DNA from 2 places in the Providencia stuartii genome. Region 2 is predicted to be linked to the other one. Evidence: predicted binding sites of a transcription regulator. Region 2 holds the regulator's gene; the other holds the start of a gene.
The links. Region 2 encodes Fur, which represses iron uptake genes when iron is present. Its sites were predicted from a motif close to ATAATAATGAGAACNACTATCAA; they were not measured.
Positions count from the first base shown of each region.

Region 1 (7,825 bases), 1.4 Mb from region 2:
ATCTATTTCATTAATATTAAAATTTAAAAATGTAAAATAGTCGTCGCTATTTATTTTCTCTGGAATAAAACTAATATTATTAGGCTGCCATTGATGACATAAAGAGAATGACAGAAAGTAATGGTCGCCAAAATAAATTTTTTTATCCGATAAATAAACGTTTTCTCCTTCTTTGATATTTAATTGAGAAAGATCACTATTCAATAATCGACAACTGTTAGGGGCATTATCTAATTCGGCGCTCAGTAAGGTAAAAAGTGAATGATTAATCGAAATATTGATCGCCTTACGGAAAACCTGTTCTATGTGGCCTGATAATGAAGGCTGATTTAACAGATTGAAAAATGTTATATCAGCCGAGAGTCCATGCAGTTGTTGTCGTTGAGTCTTGATGTTATTCACAAGCCTCCTTGTAATGCACTATGCACCGGCTGCTATCAATAATTCAGCAATTTCGTGATAGCCTTTTTCGCGCGCTAACTCTAATGGTTTTTTACCGTATTTGTCGGTCATATGCGGGTTGGCACCGTGCTCTAGCAACATTTTGACAATCTGCTGCTGTTTTTCACCGCCATCATTCAGCACGATCGCTTCCAGTAGTGGTGTCCAACCGACAAAGTTTGTGTGGTTAACATTAATATCTGTTTTTTCGAGTAATTCTCGCACAATGTCGACATGGCCTTTTTCGCTTGCAGGCGTGATGCCCACACCACCAAAGCGAGTCAATAAATCAAGGTTTGGCTTAGCGGGGAGTACGATGCGTAGTAATGTTAAATCATTATTTAAGCAACTTAATAAAAAAGGATTAAAACATGTTTGGTCTTGTTTATTAATATCTGCACCTGCATTAATCAGGAAAGTCACACACTCATAATGTTTATTGAGACTTGCATTCACAATAGCAGTACGGCCTTGGCGGTTGGTTGTATTGATATCAACGCCCTTTTTCAGGCAGTTTTTTAATAAATCTAGGTTGCCTTGTTCTGCTGCGGATAAAAACTCTTGCTCTAATGTCATGTTTTTCCCCTTATTAAATTATTTGATTTCAGCATCAAATAACGAAATAGATAAAGACAATATTTAAATGTGACCCAAGTAAATGAAGCGTTATGGGCATATTTATGATGAATTAAGCATAGCAAGCAGGTGAGATAAATAGAATCCATTTAAAATTAATTCATCAATAGCTACTTTTATTGTTGATTTTAAATCAACAATAACGATTTTTTGTGCGTGATAGCATGATTTTTTGTCGCTTTTGCCGTGTTTTTGGATAAAAAATAAGCAATATAATGAAATTTTGTTTGCTAATGAGAAGGGGAAAAAAGGATTTGATCAATTTTGTGATATAACTCAAATTAAAAGTTTTTAAACTGTTAACAATGTAAAAGAGTTGATCGAGATCAGCGAGATTGTTAATAGAATTTTTTATTATTCATTTCAATAAGATTAGCTATTTTGGTTATAAATAGTTGGTTTCGTATTACATCGGTTTTTGCCAAAAAAGCAAAAATTTTTTATCGCTCGGTATGTATGCCGATTTCTGTTAACCTTGAAAAAATGCTTGATAAATAACCTAAAATTACGGGTTATTAAATATAATTCACATATATTCGTCATACTTCAAGTTACGTTATTGTTGCGGATGCTCACACACACCAGTTATCAACCGTAAGCTATCCATCTTTTGTTGCTTAACTGTAATGCGAAGTATTTTGATTATAACTTTTTATTTTGATTGATTTTAAGCCTATTTTGGACACCAGTATGAACTCTATATTTACCGAAGAAAACTTACTGACTTACACGACAGCAGCTAAATATGCGAGCTTTAGTAAAGCAGCAGAAGAGTTAGGAATAACCACCTCCGCCGTCAGTTATACGATAAAACGTATCGAAACCTATTTAGATGTTGTGTTGTTTATCCGAGATACGCGTAATATTGAGTTAACCGAAGCAGGCTATTATTTTTACCGTAAAGCAACTGATTTATTGAATAACTTTCATCTTATTAAGAAGAGTATTTATTCCATTGAACAGGGGATTGAAGCCCGTGTACGGATCTGTATTAATCAGCTGCTGTATACGCCTTATCATACGGCGAAGCTGCTGCAAATCCTTAAAAAACAGTTTCCAACTTGCCAAATTACAGTCACGACTGAGGTGTATAACGGCGTATGGGATGCCATTATTAACAATTTGTCGGATATTGCGATTGGCGCACCAGGCACACTAATGGATGGTGGGGGAATTGATTACACTGAAATTGGGGCTATCCACTGGCAATTTGCGATCTCTGCGACTCATCCATTAGCATTGATGCCTGAACCTATCGCAGAAAGTCAGCTACGTTTATATCCAAATATTATGGTTGAAGATACCGCACTCACTATCAATAAACGGGTTGGTTGGCTACTGCATGGTCAAGAGGCTATTCAGGTACCCGATTTTAATACGAAATGCCAGTGTCAGATATTAGGGGAAGGGATTGGTTTTTTGCCTGATTATATGGTTAAAGAACACGTTAAAAATGGCCTATTGGTTATCAAACAGATTCAAAATCCAAGACAAGATTCGCATATGTTACTCGCGACCCAACACTCTGCAACAGGATTAGTGACACAATGGATCCGTAAAGAATTCACGGCCAATGGTATCTTGGCCAAGCTATACAGTGATCTGCTTAAACCCATTAGCCACTAAGTCCGTTATGCGGTACTAGAATTTATTCCGTCGCAACGAGTAGCGCTTTATAAATCGCATCAGGGATCACGCTACCATGCGTTTTGTCTGGGTAGAGAGAAAACTGACAATGGCGCCCGTGGTTTGCAATTTCAGTGCACAATTGGCGTGCAGTAATCCAACTAGAACGGGATTGATAATGTTTAATCTGCTCTTCACTAAGGCGTGATAAATCAGGCTTCTCCTCTAAACCCCCCAAGGTAATAAATAAAGGCGCTGCATTGTGTTCTTGGGTCAGTTTATCCCTATTTATCATTTCACCTTTTCCCCACCATAATGAGGGGCTGGCTGACACAAAGGATTGAAACGCTGTCGGGTGATTTTGATAAGCCATCAAAGTAAATAGTCCACCGAAGGAGTGACCAAATAGCGTTTGTCTTTGTTTATCAAAAGTGAAGTTTTGCTCAGCCCAAGGACGAATTTGTTGATCGAGGAACTGATACAGTTCATCGGCGCCTCCGCCGTGTGTAAACGCATCACCGGAAACGCGGGGAGTATAATCGTAGTCGCGTAATTTCTTGGGAAAAGCCTCATCGGTTGGGTAACCGATACCAATAATAATAGGCAATTTATCCGCTGGGAGTGTTTGGATTGCGCGATTCACAGCTAACGGAAATAATCCATTACCATCAAGCATATACAAAATAGGCCTTGTTGTTCCAGCGGAATGAGGAACTGCGCTAAAAATTCGATAGCGACGCTTTTCGTTAGCCGAATTTTCGTTGGTCATGTCATGATGCTGAACAGCATAAAACTGACTCACTTGCTCATCTAACTCGGGGATCTTTTGCGATGGACGAGCAGCAGCGGGTGTTATTAAGCTGATTGAGAGTAATAAACTCGAAATAATTAATTTATTTAGCATAGTTTGTGAAAACAACATTGATGAAAGCGGATACCGAGCAAGGATATTCTTTAATTGATTGTCTTTTTGGCTCTTCGCCAACTCGCACTCAAATGACGGAGAAAACTTGCTAGATATCCACCTAAAATAGTTAAAATAAATTAAAAACTCACATTGACGTTGGCCCAATAACGGCGTCCATCTTCAACATCCCAGTTGCCACCATTTGTGTCAATCTTAGGACCTTTTTCATTAGCGATATTCAATACGGCTAAATTGAGCTTGGTATTTTTAAGTAACTGATAAGTCATGCCTACATCCATTGTAGTGTAGCCGCTACGGTAGCGCGGTGCCGTATAGCCATTACGCTGTGCCGCCCAGATTTGCTTACCTTCATAATGTGCACGAGTGTATAGATTCAAGTCTTCACTATATTGCCAATCGAGTTTGGCATTAGCGGTGTGTTTTGGTGTCTTATCCAATGGATAGCCTTTCAAAGATATGCCATTGCTTAGCTTTTCATCATCACTTTTACGCTCTGAATCAACATAAGTGTAGTTTAAGCTAAGTTTCCAATCTTCTGCTAGAGGAATACCTGTCGCGACTTCGACACCTTTGATATTGGCTTTACCTACGTTGTCATAAGTGTAGAGTTTTAGACCTGTAATTGGATCCGGTTCACCTGTGTAGTAACTGGTGAGTTTATTTTTAAAATCAGTATTAAAGAGCGTAAGGCTCGCATTGAAACCTGACTCGTGGTCATAGGCAATGCTGATCTCTTCACTCAGGCTTTTTTCTGGTTTCAGGTCTTTATTACCATAAATAATCCCTTCCCCTTTTTCGGTTGATGTTCCATAGTTTGGGCTCACTTCACGTAGTGTTGGGGCACGGAAGGCTTGTGATACGCCACCTTTAATGGTGATTTCGTCAGTGAGATAATAGATAGCATAACCACGAGGATTCCAGTGGTTACCATAAAATTCATGATGGTCTAATCGTAACCCGCCAGTCAGGATAAGGTTTTCTGTTGCCGTAAACTCATCTTCAATAAAGAAGGCATACTGGTCAGCACTGAGCGTCGTATCTTCCGTTGTTTTTTTTCCTGTTGCCGAAGTGTCTTTTAATTTAGCATGTTGGAATTGTCCACCGACAGTCATGATATTATCAGGAAGGAAAGCGACCACTTTTCCATCGACAACAGTATTGGTGATTTCAGGCACACGAGCTTCATAGACAAAATGGTAATCACCCGCGCTATCTTTGACTTCTGACTTGGTATGGCGTTTAGTTTGTTCTTGGTAAACACTTAATTCGGTGTTAACGAGATCCCAATCCCCTTTATAGGTTAAAGCAAAGTGATTTCGGTTATTGTGGAGCTCTGTTTTAGTATTTTTCTGTTTTGACTCACCACGCATTGTATATTCGGCAAGTGATTTACCCGGTGTCGAGTCACGTTCTTGGGTGGTTCTACCCGCCTCAAGCAAAAAGGTTTGGTTATCCAGAGGAGTAAACGTTAGTTTGGCGGTGAGACTACGATTATCACGTTTGTTATGGCCGTCGGTAATCTTGTCTTCTTGACGATAGTCACCACCTCCGTACAGCTGTAAGCCTAATTTATCGTTGACCAGCGGCCCTGATAGGTAAAAATTGCCATCAGTCGAATCGCCGCTTTCGCTGTTTTCTTGCAAAATACCACCAATGGCGACATTACCATGCCACTCATTAGTGACTTTTTTGGTAATGATATTGATAACGCCACCCATTGCATCTGAGCCATATAGAGAGGACATCGGACCTCGAATCACTTCAATACGTTCAATCGCTTCCACTGGTGGCATAAAACCGGCTTCAAAACCACCACTACCATTTGGGCGTGATTCACGGCTATTTTGGCGGCGTCCATCTACCAGTATTAAAGTATATTCGCCGGGTAAACCACGAATATTGATATCTTGCTTATTGGCACTACCGACAATACTGACACCTTCCACATCTTTAACTGCATCAGCTAAGTCGCGTACCGGTTTGTTCTGAAGTTGTTCTTTTGAGATAACCGTAATACTTGCAGGGGCATCGCGTAACTGTTGTGAGTAACCAGATGCAGAAACAATCATTTTATCTGAGTCTTCTTGAGCGAGCGCATTAAAAGATGAGATGGCGGCAATAACCGCGGCTGCTAGACGTGTGTAGTGGCAGTGAATAGACATAAAATCCCCTAGTAAAATACAAATGCAAATGAGAGTAATAATCATAAACTATACAGATGTTACCACTGAAATAGACAAGAAATAAATATGAGATTGGCGGATTCTATAAAATTAAAAGTTTATTAACAGGTATGAAGTAAAATGATAAATAAAGAGTAACCTCAGTGTTATTGAGTATTTACACAATGGTGAATAGGTTAATGATAATAGAATTAAAAGAGTGATTTTATTTATAAATAAAAATAATAAATTTCAATTGGTTATTTATAAGGATCTCAAATTAACGCTAACGTAAAATACCAAAATAAACTCAATTGACATTATTAATTTGCTCACTTAATGTCAGAGATAAACATGATGTTGTGAATATGGATAACCTTTAATGATGTCGACGTCCGCGCCAAATTCGCCAATACCACTGCTTCGAATTTCTATCTCCATGTTTTTTTCTTATATGACCATCGGTTTGCCTTTAACGGTTATTCCGCTTTTCGTTCATCAAGAACTCGGATTTAACGATGTCTGGGTAGGGGTTGTGGTCGGTGTGCAGTTTTTAGCAACGGTGTTGACAAGAGGCTATGCAGGGCGCCTAGCCGATCAAAAAGGTGCGAAAAGAACGACTCTCCAAGGTATGAGTGCCTGTGGCATATCGGGGGTATTTTGCCTGCTAGCCATATTGTTGCCAGTTTCGTCAATCTACCAACTACTCTTACTCATTATTGGACGTTTGGTGCTAGGTCTAGGTGAAAGTCAGCTTTTAACAGGTAACTTAACTTGGGGAATGAGGCTTGCAGGTGCAGAAAATGCTGGAAAAGTCATGTCTTGGAACGGAATGGCTATTTATGGTTCATTAGCGGTTGGCGCGCCATTAGGGCTTATCATTTATCAGCAATATGGATTCATGGCAGTGGGGGGGATAGTCATGCTGTTACCTTGTATCTCTTGGCTAATTAATGGGTCTGTTCGTTCTGTTACGCCTTTACAGGGGAACTTACTTCCTTTCTGGTCTGTCATTCGTAAGATCTGGAAAATGGGAATGATATTAGCGCTAAAAGGCATTGGTTTTGCGGCGATTGGTACATTTATTTCGCTTTATTTTGTGTCAGAGCAGTGGGGCAACGCCGGCCTTGCGATGAGTGCATTTGGCTGTGCTTTTGTGTTGGTGCGCGTATTTTGGGGAGGATTACCGGATAGAGTCAATGGTTATCGCATTGCGCTAATTTCGTTATTAATTGAGTTTATTGGTCTGATAACATTGTGGTTAGCTCCCGTATACGGCATCGCGTTATTCGGTGCGGCATTAACAGGTGCTGGCTGCTCCTTGATTTATCCCGCGGTGGGCACGGAAGTGGTTAAAGCTGTTGCACCACAAATGCGAGGTACCGCATTAGGGGGGTATTCTGCATTCCAAGATATTGCTTACGGTGTGACTGGACCACTTGCAGGAATGGTAGTCGCTACGTTGGGTTATAGAGGTATCTATTTAATTGCGGCAATGGGCGTTTTGATTGCCTTAATGATGACGTTATCAGCGTTACGCCATATTCATCGGATAAGAGAGTGAATTTTGGCTGATGAGGAAACATGATGAAATAGGAAAAACCAAATCACATCCATCATAAAAGGGTGTGATATGGTGAATGTATTGCGTAGCCAAAAGGCTACGCAACCAACAAGGAAGACTTATTTTTTAGCGTTTTTAACTTGCTCAACAAAATTAGCCTTAGTCTCTTTTTTACAAGCCTCAATCACGAGAGGTGTTAGGGTTTGAATACCATCAACATCTAGCACGGCATCTTCGACTTTATCTTTTTTCGTTAATAACTCACCAAAGCCGACAGCGGTTGGATAAAAGTTATCATCGATCGCTAAAAACTCTTCACATGTCCATTCGTTTAGGGGCTTAGTATCGTTTTTCTTCTCTTCAGCCATGGCGGAAAGGCTCGTTAATGAAGCAGCAATAATACCGACAATAAAATATTTTTTCATAATTTCACCTTAATAATTAACGATCATTGAATGAGTTTTTCAT
Region 1 is NZ_CP119546.1:185,009-192,833, forward strand. It holds gene P2E05_RS00805 (DUF2877 domain-containing protein) at 1-402, opposite strand, end outside; gene P2E05_RS00810 (ankyrin repeat domain-containing protein) at 421-1,017, opposite strand; gene P2E05_RS00815 (LysR substrate-binding domain-containing protein) at 1,768-2,703, shown strand; gene P2E05_RS00820 (alpha/beta hydrolase) at 2,726-3,688, opposite strand; gene P2E05_RS00825 (TonB-dependent receptor domain-containing protein) at 3,748-5,793, opposite strand; gene P2E05_RS00830 (MFS transporter) at 6,179-7,357, shown strand; gene hdeA (acid-activated periplasmic chaperone HdeA) at 7,477-7,782, opposite strand.
Region 1: the regulator Fur is predicted to act here: its motif matches at 5,816-5,838, upstream of P2E05_RS00825 (TonB-dependent receptor domain-containing protein).

Region 2 (7,825 bases):
AGCGAAGCTGTAAGGACGGATGATAAGGCGGAATACATGCTATTTCCTCGCATCCTGCCTTTAGCTGAAAGGGCATGGCATAAAGCGCAATGGGAAAATCAGTACCAAATAGGTCGTGAATATATCGGCGGTAAAACCAATTATGTTTCACAGCAAAAACTGGCAGATGATTGGAGCCGTTTTGCGAGTCTCGTTGGTATGAAAGAGTTACCCCGTCTAGATAGAGCAGGGGTGGCTTATCGTATCCCTGTGCCTGGTGCGAAAATTGAAAATGGCCTTTTACTCGCCAATATCAGTTATCCAGGTTTAGTGATTGAATATGCTTTAGCAGATAGCGACCATTGGCAAACGTATTCAGCACAAAAGCCTCCAAAGGTTAAGGGTAATGTAAAAGTACGAGCCAAAAACCCAGCTGGAACAAGAACAAGTCGTGTAGAAACGGTGGTGCAAAAATAACGAGAGACTATGAGGGTGGTGCCAGAGCGTACCACCTTTTTAAATGCTAGGTTTAACCGCCTATTACAGTACTCGTGTATGTTTAATAGATGATGATTGCCAAGAAATTAACGCTTTCAGCTTCAATAGACACCGCTTTTTTCTATATCCAGACGACATGTATTTTGAGGAGACTCAGTAATCTCGTCATTGGCACTTAGGTGCTTTATCTTTTCTAATACACCTTTCCCTGACAATCGCAGCATCAGGTTCATCGTAAACTGTTAGCTATTTATAGTTAGCTGAGTTTATAGATACAATATAATGATGCGACTGTTTGATTAACGTCTGTTTTGTCATGAGATCGATGATTGGAAAATAGAAGGATGGGAGAGATGATGACTCAGGATGTTTTTCTTGATAAATAAGGCAAGCTGACGCAAGACATGCGTCAGTATTTAGCGATAAACAAAAGAAAACCCCATGTGATTCATGAGGTTTATCAGTATATATAAGGAGCTAAATACGTTCCTTTTTATGAATTATGTTAATGGTTTTTCAACCATTAAATTACTCTTTTGCTTCGTGAGCATCCGCATTTTCGCGGCAATCGCCATCAGCACAGTGACCATATAGGTACAAGCTGTGGTTAGAGAGTTTAATACCATGGCGTGCAGCAATATTGGTCTGACGTTCTTCAATGGATTTATCAGAGAATTCGATAACTTTACCACAATCTAAACAAATCAGATGATCGTGGTGGTGCTGTTGAGTCAGTTCAAAAACGGATTTACCGCCTTCAAAGTTATGACGTGTGACAATGCCAGCATCATCAAATTGGTTCAATACGCGGTATACCGTAGCCAGACCGATCTCTTCGCCCATATCAATGAGTTTTTTATAGAGATCTTCCGCACTGACGTGATGGCACTCAGGCTCCTGAAGTACTTCCAATATCTTTAATCTTGGAAGAGTGACTTTGAGTCCAGCATTCTTCAATGCTTTGTTGTTGTCTGTCATGCGGGTTTGTCCTGTATCTTAAATCATAAATTTAACAATAATGAGACATTTTTAACATAAGCTCAGTTGTCATCGAAACTGATTTACAATTATAGGCATGGAAATAAAAAATAGAAACCATGCTCTGTCTCATTATTATAATAGTTTCATTTTATTTCTATCGTCAGCTTAGCCCAAAATTTCGGCTAGAGACATCTCTTCTGAAATTTGTTGTACCCATGCATCAACGCGTTCTTCAGTCAGCTCAGGCTGGCGGTCTTCATCAATAGCAAGGCCGATAAAGTGATTATCATCTGCCATACCTTTAGACACTTCAAAATGGTAGCCATCTGTAGGCCAATGACCGACAATGACAGCGCCACGTGGTTCAATAATATCGCGAATGGTCCCCATTGCATCACAGAAGTATTCTGCGTAGTCTTCTTGGTCACCACAGCCAAATAGCGCGACAAGTTTGCCATCAAAATCAATTTCTTCGAGGGTTGGGAAAAAGTCATCCCAATCACATTGAGCTTCGCCGTAATACCAAGTTGGGATACCGAGAAGTAGAATATCGAATGCTTCAATATCTTCTTTGCTGCATTTAGCAATATCATGAACTTCCGCGTTCTCACTGCCTAATCTCTTTTGGATCATCTTGGCAATATTTTCTGTATTACCAGTGTCACTACCGAAGAAAATGCCTATGACTGCCATAAAGTGAATAACCTCTTGTTTTTCCAATCTGGTTTGTTCAAGCCAGATAGGGCTAAATTTGAACTAAAATAACGAGAATTTTGGCCCTATTTTGGCGAAAAAGCGTGAATAAATCTGTCGAATTTGTGTGATTTAGAAGAGGAAATCATTCACCAGAAGGCTCGTAGACCAGTGCTAGTTGTGACATCAACATTTCTTCTATTAGCTCACTACGGCTCATGTTTTTTTCATCAGCCAATTGATTCAATATGGCCACTGCATCTTCATTGAGTTTTAATTCGACGCGGCGTAGTCCTTTGACCTTATCACGCTTAAGTTGGTTTCGTTTGTTAATTCTTAATTGTTCATCCCGCGATAGCGGACTTGTTTTAGGTCGCCCAGGCCTGCGTTCCTCAGCGAACAAATCAAGGGTAGTGCGATCAGTTTGTTCTTTTGCCATATTTTTTTAATGCTAAAGGGCGTGTACCAATAATCCAGCGCGCAATGATACCCTAGCTGACTCCCTTGTACCATAGCGTATATGGAGCGAAAGTTATTGATAGTAAAAAAAAGAATGATTTGCTTGAAAAAGCACCAATCTAGATTCTATTGGTGCTAATTAAGCACAATTTACTGGGTCTGCTGCCGCCACAGATGGGCATAAACGCCATTTTTCTGTAGTAAATTTGGGTGGGTATCGATTTCGGCAATTTCGCCATTGCGAATAACACAAATCCTATCGGCATACTGAATCGTGTTTAAGCGATGTGCGATACTGATGACTGTCCTTCCTTTAGTAATAAGTGGCATATTCTTCATGATTGCGGCCTCTGAGTCATAATCTAACGCCGATGTGGCTTCATCAAGGATCAGAATATCGGGTTTTGTTAACAGTGCTCTAGCGAGTGCGATACGTTGACGTTGTCCCCCTGATAGATTAAGCCCGCGTTCAGACACAGGATAATTAAAATTATCGGGTAGTGACATGATAAAATCATAGGCACCGGCGAGAGTGGCAGCTTCAATCACCTCTTCATGGCTCGCTTGGGGGTGACTCAAACGAATGTTTTCCTCAATAGTACCGACAAATAGCTGGCTTTCTTGTAGTACTACACTCATGCGACGTCGCAACGCGATGGTATCACTGACAGCTAGGTCCATACCGTCAACGATAACTTGTCCCTGTTGCGGAATATATAACCGTTGTAGCAGTTTGGTTAAGGTACTTTTTCCAGACCCCGATGGTCCTGTAATACCAATAAACTCGCCCGCTTTAATGGTTAACGTTAGGTTACATAGCACCTCAGGTGTTTCTGGGTGATAACGAAAGCGAATATTATGGAAATCAATATTGCCTTGTATAGAAGCACTACTGGTAATCCCTTTTCTTTCATTTTCAATCGGCTCATCAAGGATGTCCCCTACACGACGAAGCGATATGATGGTATGTTGAAAATCTTGCCAAATTTGAGCTAAGCGCAGTACTGGTTGAGTGACATGAGCACTTAACATATTGTAAGCGACTAATTCACCCGCAGTCATTCCACCACTCATCACTTCTTTTACTCCGATCCAAAGTAACAAAGCGGTGGTGATTTTACTGACGAGCGTCATTAATTGTGTTGCCACTATACTCCGTAAAGTCACTTTGAAACCTTGAATAAGCTGTTTACTGAGCCGTTTTTGCCAGCGGCGATAGACGTATTTTTCGGTCGCGGTGGTTTTTATGGTTTCAATGCCAGTCATTGCCTCAGTCAAGAAAGTGAGACTATTTTCATCTGCTTGATAGGATTTTTCAGTGTGTAGACGAATGATTGGGCCGAGTATCATCCATAGAATACAAAAGAGTGCTAAAGACCCCATTAAGATCCATGACATGACAACACTGTAAGAAAATAAAACAGCCATAAAGAGAATGACAAATACTAGGTCGATAAATAACATTAATGTTGACCCCGTTAAAAACTGGCGAATGCGTGTCATTTCTCTTATACGAGCAATAATTTTTCCTGTTGGGCGCTGTTTAAAATAGTCGAGAGGTAACGCCATTAAATGGCGATATAACTTACCTGATAACTCAGCGCTAATCTGTGTACTGGTATAACTAAAAATTTTATTACGCAAAAAACTATAAATAGGTTCAGCGAATGCTAAACCTACAATTCCTATGGCCAACACCTGTAAGCTATTTAAGCTGCGTCCGACTAAAACTTTATCGATAACATTTTGAAAAAACAACGGGCTAATTAAAGCAAAAATTTGCACAATTGCTGCCAAAATAAAGACATTTTTTAATTGCGACCGTTGTCTAAGTATTGAAGGGATAAACCAACTAATACCAAACGTTGTTTTTTTCTCTGTTTCAAATTGTTCTTTTATAAGTAAGAGTGTTAGGCTTTCAGGATAAGTTGAATGACGTTCATGCCAGTGAATGAATTCATTATTAATTGGATCAATTAAAATTAATTCATTCGATTTATCTTTGGACAGAATTCTCCAAAATCCATTTAAATAAATAAGGGCTGGTAATGGCACATCATGGATATTGGAGGTATCTAATAGGGTGATTTCAGTTTCATAGCCTATAATATGTGCACATTCTCTTAGCTCCCAATCTGTGGGGGAAAGCGCATGCATACCAATTGCATGCATCAACTGATCTTTTGTGACATTTTTTTGGTAATAATTTGCAATCCATACCAGAGCCTCTAGACCTGAGTTATTTTCAATTCCGTTCATGGATTATTTTTCCCTCATGGCAGTGGTCGTATATTCTTGGATTGGGCTTAACAAATAATCGATAATACGCCGTTTTTCGGTTTTTATTTCTGTCGTTACAGAGAGACCCGGTGTTAATTCAATTTTCTCGCCTTCAACAAATAAATTTTTCTTCTTTAACGCAATTTGTCCTAAAAAGACTAAGCCTAATTGTTCATCTTGAGTGCTATCTCTAGAGATAGAAACGACTTCTCCTTCAATCGTGCCATAGCGAGTGTAGGGAAAGGCATCGATTTTAACCGTTACATTTTGGCCTTCTCGAATAAAGCCAATATCTTTATTGAGAATTTTTACCTCGGCCAGCTGAACATCTTTGTTGGGGACTATTACCATCAGTTGCTGAGTAGGTTGTAGTACCGCGCCAAGTGTATAGGTAGCCAATTGTTGTACGGTACCATCCACTGGTGAACGAACGATCTTTAACTGTTCTCTTTCTTGATGTTTTAGTAATTCTTGCTCAGCAGAATCCTGTTTAAACTCTGCTTGTCGATATTTTTCATACCATTCTTGTCTTTTTTGTGTTTGTAACCGATGACGTTTTTCTTGTAATGAATCATATTGGTTATTGAGAATGGTTAGTTCTGACAGTTTTGCGGTTTTTTCTTTTTTAGCCATTAACAGTTCTTTTTCGTGTTCTAAAAATTCCTTTTGGCTAATCAGGTGTTTCTTGCTTAACGTCCGGTGTGCATCAAGACGTTTTTGGATATTATTTAATAGTGCATTCACATCTTTTAACTCATGCGTTCTTGCGGAATAATGGGTACGATTAAGAGCCATTTCATTTTCGGTTTCTTTAATTAATGCGTCATACTCATTTTTTAAATTTTGATAGCTTTTTAAAACGCGCTGCTGCTCAGGGGCTAATAATTGACTAAATTCATGAGCGAATTTGGGATGAGTTTCTTCTAACAATGCATGATGTACTAATTTTTCAATTTTTTGAAAACTAATTTGATAGTTGAGAGTGAGGATATCTTGGCTTACCCCTAACACATTGACTCTTAATAAAGGGTCGCCTTGTTTAACTGTTTGGCCATTAGTCACATAAATATGTTGTAAACGACTCAACTCAAAAGCTTGAATAAATTGCGTATGACCTGAAACCACGAGTTTACCTTGTGCTGTGGCTTGAATATCCAATTTACCGATATATGACCAAACAATGGCTAATAAAATACCGATACTGATGGTTATGGCTGTTATTAATGCAAGGTATGACGGTGGGTTTTTTAATAAAGCCAAATGGGACGGTAAAAAATGATGATACCGAGTGTTCGCTGATCCTAATTTCATTGGGTTAACATCCATGTAATTATTTAAAAGATTGTTGTAGTGTCCACAAATGCTTATAAAATTGGCCTTGCTCAATGAGCTGTTGATGACTACCTTGCTCGACAATTTTACCTTTTTGCATAACGATAATGCGTTGGTGATGACGAATGGTAGAGAGACGATGAGCAATCGTAATAAGGGTTCTACCTTGAGCAATAAGCTGCATATTTTCCTGTATAACGGCTTGAGACTCATCATCTAATGCGCTTGTTGCTTCATCAAAAATAATAATTTTAGGATTCGCTAGCAGTGTTCGCGCAATCGCTATTCGCTGCCTTTGCCCGCCCGATAATGAGGCGCCACCTTCAGCTAATAAAGTGTCATACCCCATGGGCAGTTTTAAAATAAATTCATGGGCGCCGGCCATTTTAGCTGCATGGATCACTTCATCCATGGATGCGTTGGGATAAGTCTGGGCGATATTATCGAAAACAGTCTGGTTAAAAAGAAAGTTTTCTTGTAAAACGATACCAATTTGTTTTCTTAAAGAGTGTATGTTCAGCGATGATATTGGCGTATCATCTAAAAAGATCTCGCCTTTTTCTGGGGTATATAGCCGCAGTAATAAGCGTGCTAAGGTGCTTTTTCCCGAACCTGATGTGCCGACGATACCTAATGTTTCACCTGAACGAATGGCTAAATTAAAATTATCAAGAATATAAGCTTGATCAGGTTGATAACGGAAAGAAATATTACGTAAATAAATATTGCCGTTTAATTGATTATTATCGCGACCTTGTATTTGCTCGATCGGTAAATTAATCATTTGTGCGAGTTTTTCAATAGCCACTTTGGTTCTAATATAATCTCCCCAAAGCTTAACTAATTTCAGTAATGGTTGGCTTGCGTGATTAACCATTAGATGAAAAGCAATAAACTGTCCGATAGTCAGCTGTAATGCCAGCACTTCTGTCGCTCCAAGCCATAAAATAATGGCGCTGGTTAATTTTTCAATGACCATCACAATATATTCGGAACGAGAAGCGATTTGGCCAGCAGTGAAAGAAGTCTGGCTCATATCAGAAGTTTGTTGATCCCAACGGCGCGTAAAATGAGGTTCAATAGACAGGCTTTTAGCGGTCTCAATACCATTAATACTTTCTGTTAAAAACGAAGTGTTTATCGCTATGTTGGTAAATTGTTCATGTGCCGCAGCTTCAATTTTAGGCGTTAGCCACCAAGCAATTAATAGATAAAAAGGAATAGAACAGAGAAAAACCAGCGTGAGCGTCAGAGACAATACACTCATGACATATATAAAGACAAATAAGAAGAGAATATCGACACAAAGTGTAAAAAAGCTCCCTGTTAAAAACTCACGTATAGTTTCTAGTTCTTTAACTCTTGTGACAATAGCGCCGATTTGACGATTTTTGAAAAAAGAAAGGGGGAGGTGTAGCAAATGATTAACTAGCTTTAATCCTAAAGTGATATCGATTCGATTGACAGTATGGTTATAGATATATTCTCTCAACCCTTTGAGAGTCACCTCCATCATGGCGGCGACAATCAGACCAAAGATAAGAACATCTAGGGTCATCATACTATTATGAACTAAAACTTTATCCATAATGACTTGGATCAT
Region 2 is NZ_CP119546.1:3,135,140-3,142,964, reverse strand. It holds gene P2E05_RS13985 (beta-N-acetylhexosaminidase) at 1-456, shown strand, start outside; gene fur (ferric iron uptake transcriptional regulator) at 1,006-1,455, opposite strand; gene fldA (flavodoxin FldA) at 1,624-2,151, opposite strand; gene ybfE (LexA regulated protein) at 2,297-2,590, opposite strand; gene P2E05_RS13965 (type I secretion system permease/ATPase) at 2,761-4,869, opposite strand; gene P2E05_RS13960 (HlyD family type I secretion periplasmic adaptor subunit) at 4,873-6,201, opposite strand; gene P2E05_RS13955 (peptidase domain-containing ABC transporter) at 6,221-7,825, opposite strand, start outside.